DNA from 2 places in the Methylobacterium sp. UNC300MFChir4.1 genome. Region 2 is predicted to be linked to the other one. Evidence: predicted binding sites of a transcription regulator. Region 2 holds the regulator's gene; the other holds the start of a gene.

Region 1 (4,399 bases), on a different contig from region 2:
GTCAGGCGGTGCGGGCGATCGGGACGATCACCGGCCGGATCGGGGAGATCGACGCCGTGGCCGCCGCCATCGCGGCCGCGGTGGAGCAGCAGGGGGCGGCGACGCAGGAGATCGTCCGCAACGTCGCCCAGGCCAATGCCGGCACGCAGGAGGTCACCGGCAACATCGCCGGCGTGGCGCAGGCGGCCGACCGGACCGGTCGCGCGGCCGACCACGTGCTGACGGCCGCCACCGCGCTCACGCGTCAGTCGGAGGAGCTCGCCGCGGAGGTCGAGCGCTTCCTCACGGGCGTCCGGGCCGCGTGACCCGTCGCCCGGCTCAGTCGAAGCCGCGGGTGAAGCTGAGCCGGTGGTGGGGGCTGCGCCCGAGCTGCGTCAGGCCGGCGCGGTGGACGGCCGTCCCGTAGCCGACATTGCGCTCCCAGCCGTAGCCGGGATGGCGCCGGGCGAGCCGCCGCATCAGCTGGTCCCGGAGCACCTTGGCGACGATCGACGCGGCGGCGATCTGGGGCACCAAGTGGTCGCCGCCGACGACGGCGCGGCCGGGCAAGCCCGGCAGGGCGTCGCGCCCGTCGACCAGCACGGGCTCGGCGAGGCCGAGCCGCGCCACCGCCCGCGCCATGGCGTCGAGGGTCGCGCCGCGGATGTTGATCCGGTCGATCAGGGCGCGCGACCCCGCCGCCACCGCGACCCGCGCGTGGGCGCGGATCAGGGGGGCCAGCCGGTCGCGCACGGGCTCGGGGACGCGCTTGCTGTCGTCGAGGGCCGCGAGCAGGTCGGCCGGGATCGCCGCCGGATCGAACCAGACCGCGGCCACCACCACGGGTCCGCAGAGCGCGCCGCGCCCGACCTCGTCGCAGCCGATCGCCGCCGGATACGCGGCGGCCCGGGCGGGGTCGAACGGTCCGGCGACTGGGGGGCGGGCTCTGGCGGACCCGGCCGGTCCGGCGGGCGATCTGACTGGCGATCTGACTGGCGGCTTGGCTGGCGGCTTGGCGGGCGGCATCGCGCCCTCCTGCCATTCCGCGCGGACGCCGTCACGCGTCAGGCGGCGTCGCGGGTGCTCCGGGCGCCGCCATGCGCCTCGACGATGTTGCCGAAGAACTGCCGCGCGCTCACGTCCCAGCCGCGGCGCAGGGCCTCGACCCGGCACTCGGCGCGCGACAGGCGCAGGGCCGCCAGCGCGGCGACCCGCAGATCCGGGTCGAGCACGCCGACCCGCGTGCCGCCGACGACGTCGTTCGGACCCGGCACCGGGAAGGCCGCCACCGGGAGCCCGCTGGCCAGGGCCTCCAGGAGCACGATGCCGAACGTGTCGGTGAGGCTCGGGAAGACGAAGACGTCGCAGGCCGCGTAGACCGCCGAGAGGTCCGCACCGGTGCGGGTGCCGAGGAAGTGCGCCGCCGGCGCGAGCGCCTGCAGCCGCGCGCGGTCCGGCCCGTCGCCGACCACGACCTTCGTGCCGGGCAGATCGAGGGCGAGGAAGGCCGCGACGTTCTTCTCCACCGCCAGCCGCCCGACGTAGAGGAACAGCGGCCCCGGCAGGCCGGCGAGTTCCGCCGGCCGGGGCGTCCCGGGCTCGGCCGGCCGGAACCGCTCCGTGTCCACGCCCCGGGTCCAGCGCATCAGCCGGCCGAAGCCCCGCGCCGCGAGCTCGCCCTGGAGCGAGGCGGTGCTGACCATCGTCCCGCGGGCGGCGCCGTGGAACCGGCGCAGGTACGCGTAGGACCACGCCTCCGGCACCGGCGCGCGGGCGGCGAGGTATTCCGGGAAGCGCGTGTGGTAGCTCGTCGTGAAGGGCAGGTCGTGCGCGAGGCAGTGCCGGCGCGCCGCGAGGCCCACCGGCCCCTCCGTGGCGATGTGCACGTGGCTCGGCCGCTCGGCCCGCCAGCGCGCCGCCACCCGCTCGCGCCCGGCATAGGCGAGGCGGATCTCGGGGTAGCCCGGCAGCGGCAGCGAGCGGAAATCCGCCACGGACAGCAGCGTCGTGGCGAAGCCGTGCTCCGGCGCGCGCCGGACCATCTGCTCGAGGGAGCGCACGACGCCGTTCACCTGGGGGTGCCACGCGTCGCTGGCGATCAGGAGCTTCACGGCGCCGCCCTCACGCCACCGCGCGCCGGCCCGGCAGGGGCTGCGGCACGACCTCGGCCTCCCGCGCCCGCAGGAGGCTCGGGTAGTGCAGCACCTCGATGCGGCCGTCGTAGTGCTCCACGAGCCCGGTGCAGGATTCCACCCAGTCGCCGGTGTTGAGGTAGCGCAGGTCGCCGATCGGCCGGTCCGCGGCGTGGTGGATGTGGCCGCAGATCACCCCGTCGGCGCCCTGGCGGCGGGCCTCCTCGGCCAGGATCGTCTCGAAGCGGCCGATGAAGCTCACCGCGTTCTTCACGCGCAGCTTCGCCCAGGCCGACAGTGACCAGTAGGACAGGCCGAGCCGCCGGCGCACCTTGTTGATCAGCGTGTTGAGGGAGAGCGCCAGCGTGTAGGCGCCGTCGCCCAGATGGGCGAGCCACGGCGAGTGGCGCACCACCATGTCGAACTGGTCGCCGTGGATGACGAGGTAGCGCTTGCCGTCCGCCGCCTCGTGGATCGCGGTCTCGGCGAGCTCGATGCCGCCGAAGCTCGTGCCCACGTAGTCGCGCAGGAACTCGTCGTGGTTGCCGGGCAGGTAGACGATCCGCGCGCCCTTGCGGACCTTGCGCAGGAGCTTCTGCACCACGTCGTTGTGCTCCTGCGGCCAGTACCAGCCCGAGCGCAGCTGCCAGCCGTCCACGATGTCGCCGACGAGGTAGATCGTGTCGGCGTCGTAGTCCTTCAGGAACGACAGCAGCAGGCCGGCCTGGCAGCCGCGCGTGCCGAGATGCAGGTCGGACAGGAACAGCGTCCGCACGCGGACCGGCATCTCCTCAACCTCGGCCACGGCATCCTCTCCCGGCGGCTGAACGGTGCCGGGATCCAGAGCGCGATCCGATCTCAGTTTGATGACGCGGGTTCCGACGGGGCGGAAAGACTTCGGTGTGCGGTGCCGCGAAGCCTCTCAACCGGAGCACGACTTCGTTGCGCCGCACAAAAAATTTTTTTGGCAAGTTCCGGAAGTTTTTCCGGTTTTCCTTTCGAGCTTCACCGCCTCATAATACCAAGAACCGGCCGCTCGGCACGAGCACGGCCGGACCTTGACAGGAAGGCGGCGAGGACGGCCCTGGAGCCGTTGGACGGGACGGCAATTCGGAGGCGACCGGCGCGCGGGGGCGCGCCGCGACGCGAGCGGCGTGAGGCCGCCTGCCGCTCCGCGGAGACCCCCCGATCACGGCAGAGGATGGCGTTCGAGGGGGTGCGGCGCGAGCCGCTCTCGACGGCGCCGGACCGACTCCCTGAGGACGCTTGGACAACCCGGCGCGGGTTCACGCCCGCGCGCAATGGACTTTTCGGAGGAAACATCATGGCCGCAACCCGGCGCCCCGGTCGCAACCACCTCTTCATCCCGGGCCCCACCAACATCCCGGAGCGCGTCCTGCGCGCCATGCACGTGCCGTCGGAGGATCACCGCTCGCCGAGCTTCCCCGAGCTGGTGAAGCCGCTCCTGCAGGACTCCAAGATGGTGTTCGGCTCGACCGCCGGGACGGTCATCCTGTTCCCGTCCTCGGGCACCGGCATCTGGGAATCGGCCCTGTCCAACACCCTCTGCCGCGGCGACACGGTGCTGACCTCGCGCTACGGCCAGTTCAGCCACCTCTGGGTCGACATGGCCCAGCGCCTCGGCCTCGACGTGGTCGTCCAGGAGGAGGAGTGGGGCACCGGCGCCGACCCGCAGAAGATCGAGGAGGCCCTGCGCGCCGACAAGGACCATAAGATCAAGGCCGTGATGGTCGTCCACAACGAGACCGCCACGGGCGTCACCAGCGACATCGGCGCGGTGCGGAAGGCGATCGACGCCGCCGGCCACCCGGCTCTGCTGTTCGTGGACGGCATCTCGTCGATCGGCTCTCTGCCGTTCGAGATGGACGCGTGGAAGGTCGACTGCGCCATCGCGGGCTCGCAGAAGGGCTTCATGCTGCCGGCCGGCCTCGGCCTGATCTGCATCAGCCCGAAGGCGCTCAAGATCGCCGAGGGCGGCACCGGCCGCAACGACCGGCTCGGCCACGCCTACTTCGCCTGGAAGGATCAGCTGGCCGCCAACGCCACCGGCTACTTCCCCTACACCCCCGTCCTGCCGCTGCTCTACGGCCTGCGCGAGGCCCTGGCGGTCGTGAAGGAAGAGGGGCTGGAGAACGTCTACCACCGCCACCACGTCCTCGCCGAGGCGACCCGCCAGGCGGTCGCGGCCTGGGGCCTCAAGCCCTGCGCCAAGGAGCCCAAGTGGAACTCCGACACGGTCACGGCGATCGTGGTGCCGGAGGGCGCCG
Region 2 (4,399 bases):
TCAAGGTGCTCGGCCTCGTGCGGCACGCGGGCGAGGGGCCGGCCCGGCTGCGGCTCCACGGCCTCGCCTACACGGCCGGCGTCCTGGCGAGCTTCCTGGCGCTCGCCGCCGCGTTGATCGGCCTGAAGAGCGGCGGGGCCGCGATCGGCTGGGGGTTCCAGCTCCAGTCGCCCGCCATCGTGGCGGGGCTCGCCTACCTGCTGTTCGCGATGGGCCTGAGCCTCTCGGGCGCGGTCCATGTCGGCGGCCGGCTCGCCGGCCTCGGCGACGGCCTCACCCGGCGCGGCGGCCTGAGCGGCTCGTTCTTCACCGGCGTGCTCGCGACCCTGGTGGCGACGCCCTGCACGGCGCCGTTCATGGGCTCGGCGGTGGGCTTCGCGCTGACCCAGAGCGCCGGCGTGGCGCTCGCCGTCTTCGCGAGCCTCGGCCTCGGCCTCGCCCTGCCCTTCCTGCTCCTGACCCTCTGGCCGCCGGCCCTGCGGGCGCTGCCGCGGCCGGGCGCCTGGATGGAGACCCTCAAGCAGGTGCTGGCCTTCCCGGTCTACGCCACCGTTGCGTGGCTGATCTGGGTGCTGGCGCAGCAGGTCGACCCGCGCGGGCTGCTGGCGGCGCTGATCGGCCTCGTCCTCGTGGGCTTCGCCGCCTGGGCCTGGGAGCACGGCCGCGCCGCCCCGCCGCGGGCCGGCCGGGTCGCGCAGGCCGCCGCGGCGCTGGCGCTGATCGCCGTCGGGGCCCTCGCCGTCACCCTGCCCCGGGACCGCGCCGCGCCGGCCGCGCAGGCCGCCGCCGACGGGATCGAGCCGTTCACGCAGGCGCGCCTCGACGCCCTGGTCGACGCGCACCGCCCCGTCTTCGTGGACATGACCGCCGCGTGGTGCATCACCTGCGCGGTCAACGAGGCGACCTCGCTCAACACCAAGGCCGTGCGGGCCGCGATGGCCGAGCGCGGCGTGACCTACATGAAGGGCGACTGGACCAACCAGAACCCCGAGATCACCCGCCTCCTGGAGAAGCACGGGCGCAGCGGCGTCCCGCTCTACCTGCTCTATACCGGGACGGGAGAGCCCCAGGTGCTGCCGCAGATCCTCACCGAGGGGACGGTCCTGGCGGCGCTGGAGGCGGTGCCGGCCGCCTCGGGCCGGAGCGCGGCGCTGGCGCGCTGAGTCCCTGGAGACCGGGACGCGCGAATCTTCGCGGGCCCGTCCCACCGTCTTTGCGAGCGGAGCGAAGCAACCCAGCAGCGCCGCGCTCACAGGCGTCCCGCCGCCCTGGGTCGCTTCGCTGCGCTCGCGATGACGGTGCGCCGGAGCGAAGTCCTATCCGGACGGCCCGTGAGGCCGCCTCAGGCCTCCAGCGAGAAGGTCTCGTCGAAGGCGTAGCCCGAGCCCCGGACCGTGCGGATCGGGTCGGTCTGGCGCGGGCCGTTCAGCGCCTTGCGCAGCCGCCCGACATGGACGTCGACGGTGCGCTCGTCGATGTAGACGTCGTGGCCCCACACCCCGTCGAGGAGCTGCTCGCGGGAGAAGACCCGGCCCGGCGCCAGCATCAGGAATTCCAGGAGCCGGAACTCCGTGGGGCCCAGATGCAGCTCCTCGCCGCCGCGGCGGACGCGGTGGCCGGTGCGGTCGAGTTCCAGGTCGCCGGCCGCCAGCCGGTCCGAGACGTGGGCGGGCTTGGCCCGGCGCAGGAGCGCGCGGATCCGGGCGAGCAGCTCCGGGACCGAGAATGGCTTGACGATGTAGTCGTCGGCGCCCGTGCCGAGCCCGCGGACGCGGTCGCCCTCCTCGCCGCGGGCGGTGAGCATGATCACCGGCAGGCGCTCGGTCTCCCGGCGCGCCCGGATCCGGCGGCACAGCTCGATCCCCGAGAGGCCGGGCAGCATCCAGTCGAGCAGGACGAGGTCCGGGATCCGCTCCGCGAGGAGCAGCTCGGCGTCGTCGCCGCGCGCCGCCGAATCCACCAGGAAGCCCTCGGCCTCCAGGTTGTAGCGCAGCAGCGTGCTCAGGGCCTCCTCGTCCTCGACGATCAGGACTTGCATGCTCACGTTCGAAGACTCGTTCTGCGGGCGGTCCCCGGATGGTGCAGGAGGCGCCGCCCCGCCTCAACCCGCACGGAGAGTGACCCCGGCCGCGCCCACAGGAAGGCGCCGGGGTCGGCGCCTCACGGCGCCTGCACGCCGTCCACGGTCGCGTAGTTCGACGCGTCGTTCTTCGGCCGGTCACCCGCCAGCGTCTCGCCCGTGGCGAGGTAGTGGATCGTCTCGGCGATGTTGGTGGTGTGGTCGCCGATGCGCTCGACGTTCTTCGCGCAGAACAGGAGATGCGTGCAGAACGAGATGTTGCGCGGATCCTCCATCATGTAGGTCAGGAGCTCGCGGAACAGGGAATTGTACAGGGCGTCGATCTCGCCGTCGCGCTCCCAGACGTCGTGGGCCGCCTGGACGTCGCGGCTCCCGTAGGCGTCGAGCACGTCCTTCAGCTGACCCTCGGCGAGGTCGCTCATGTGGCGCACGCCGAGCACGATCTTCTGGGCCGGCGCCTGGTCGGAAATCGCCACCACGCGCTTGGCGACGTTCTTGGCGAGGTCGCCGATCCGCTCCAGATCGCCGGAGACGCGGATCGCCGAGATGGTCTCGCGCAGGTCGATCGCCAGGGGCTGGCGCCGGGCGATCAGCAGCACGGCGCGCTCCTCGATGTCCCGCTGCAGCGCGTCGAGGCGCTTGTCGGCGAGGATCACCGCCTGGGCGAGCGTGTCGTCCCGGCGCACGAGGGCGTCGGTCGCCTCCGCGGTCATCTTCTCGGCGACGCCGCCCATCTCCGAGATCGAGCGACGCAGGTTCTCCAGGTCGGTGTCGTAGGAGGTGACGATATGGCCGGGCATGGCGGATCCTTCGATGGGGTCCCGGGGACGGCCCTCCGGGAGGCTTGCGGGACCCGCCGGCGCGCCGGAGACGCGAGCGGCGGTCCCGGGACCGGAGCGGCCCGGCAGACTAGCCGCAGACTAGCCGAAGCGGCCGGTAATGTAGTCCTGCGTGCGGCGTTCCGTCGGGTTCATGAACATCCGGTTGGTCGGACCGAACTCGACGAGCTGCCCCAGATACATGAAGGCGGTGAACTGCGAGATGCGCGCCGCCTGCTGCATGTTGTGGGTGACGATCACGATGGTGAACTCGTCGCGCAGCTGCTCGATCAGCTCCTCGATGCGGCCGGTCGAGATCGGGTCGAGCGCCGAGGTCGGCTCGTCGAACAGGATCACCTCCGGCTTCTGCGCCACCGTCCGGGCGATGCACAGGCGCTGCTGCTGGCCGCCCGACAGGCCGGTCCCGGGCTGCCGGAGCTTGTCCTTCACCTCGTCCCAGAGGGCGGCCTTGCGCAGGGATTCCTCGATCCGGCCGTCGAGCTCGGATTTCGGCAGCTTCTCGTAGAGGCGCAGGCCGAAGGCCACGTTGTCGTAGATCGACATCGGGAACGGCGTCGGCTTCTGGAACACCATGCCGATGCGCGAGCGCAGCTCGTTCAGGTCGACGGAGGGGCTGAGGATGTTCTCGCCGTCGAGCAGGATCTCGCCCTCCGCGCGCTGCTCCGGGTAGAGGCTGTAGATCCGGTTGAAGCAGCGCAGCAGGGTGGACTTGCCGCAGCCGGAAGGGCCGATCAGCGCCGTCACCTGCCGGTCGTGGAAGTTGAGGTTGACGTCCTTCAGCCCGTGGAAGCTGCCGTAGTAGAAGTTCAGGTCCTTGACGGCGATCCGCACGGGGCCGCCCTCTTCGGCGCGGTTGCGGTTCAGCTCGACCGTGGGGATCGCGGAGGCGGCGTTCATCGTCGTGTCCTCGAAAGGGGGCTCAGCGCGAGGCCTGCGGCTTGATCACGAGGCGCGCGATGATCGACAGCGCCAGGATGGTGGTGGTGATCAGGAGCGCGCCCGCCCAGGCCAGGCCCTGCCAGTTCGGGTAGGGCGAGAGGGCGAACTGGTAGATCATCACCGGCAGGTTCGCGACGCCGCCCATCAGGTTGGCCGAGAACCAGGAATTGTTGTTGAGCGCGGTGAACAGCAGCGGCGCGGTCTCGCCGGCGATGCGGGCGAGAGCCAGGATGATGCCGGTGACGATGCCGGCCGAGGCCGCCCGCCAGGTCACGCTCATGATCACCGTCGAGGGCGGCGCGCCGAGCGCCGCGCCGGCCTCCCGCAGGGTGCCGGGCACGAGGCGCAGCATGTCCTCGGTGGTGCGCACGATCACCGGCACGGCGATGATCGCCAGCGCCACGCCGCCGGCCCAGCCCGAGTAGGTGCCCATCGGCCGGACCATCAGCGTGTAGACGAACAGGCCGATCAGGATCGACGGCGCCGAGAGCAGGACGTCGTTGAGGAAGCGGATCAGGGCGGCCAGCTTCGAGCCGCGCCC

What was found. The regulator PhoB, encoded in region 2, activates phosphate uptake and scavenging genes when phosphate is short. The targets are predictions, from matches to a motif close to TGTCATNNANCTGTCAT.
Region 1: a site for PhoB is predicted at 2,967-2,983, ahead of BMY19_RS08015 (UDP-2,3-diacylglucosamine diphosphatase). Genes of this name have one in related genera too.

Annotation. Positions count from the first base shown of each region.
Region 1 covers NZ_FOCS01000004.1:103,611-108,009, forward strand. Annotated here, with positions in the region: gene BMY19_RS08000 (methyl-accepting chemotaxis protein) at 1-305, shown strand, start outside; gene BMY19_RS08005 (ribonuclease HII) at 319-1,005, opposite strand; gene BMY19_RS08010 (glycosyltransferase family 4 protein) at 1,044-2,090, opposite strand; gene BMY19_RS08015 (UDP-2,3-diacylglucosamine diphosphatase) at 2,101-2,916, opposite strand; gene BMY19_RS08020 (aminotransferase class V-fold PLP-dependent enzyme) at 3,436-4,399, shown strand, end outside.
Region 2 covers NZ_FOCS01000012.1:60,389-64,787, reverse strand. Annotated here, with positions in the region: gene BMY19_RS17170 (protein-disulfide reductase DsbD family protein) at 1-1,163, shown strand, start outside; gene phoB (phosphate regulon transcriptional regulator PhoB) at 1,343-2,038, opposite strand; gene phoU (phosphate signaling complex protein PhoU) at 2,161-2,880, opposite strand; gene pstB (phosphate ABC transporter ATP-binding protein PstB) at 3,001-3,816, opposite strand; gene pstA (phosphate ABC transporter permease PstA) at 3,839-4,399, opposite strand, start outside.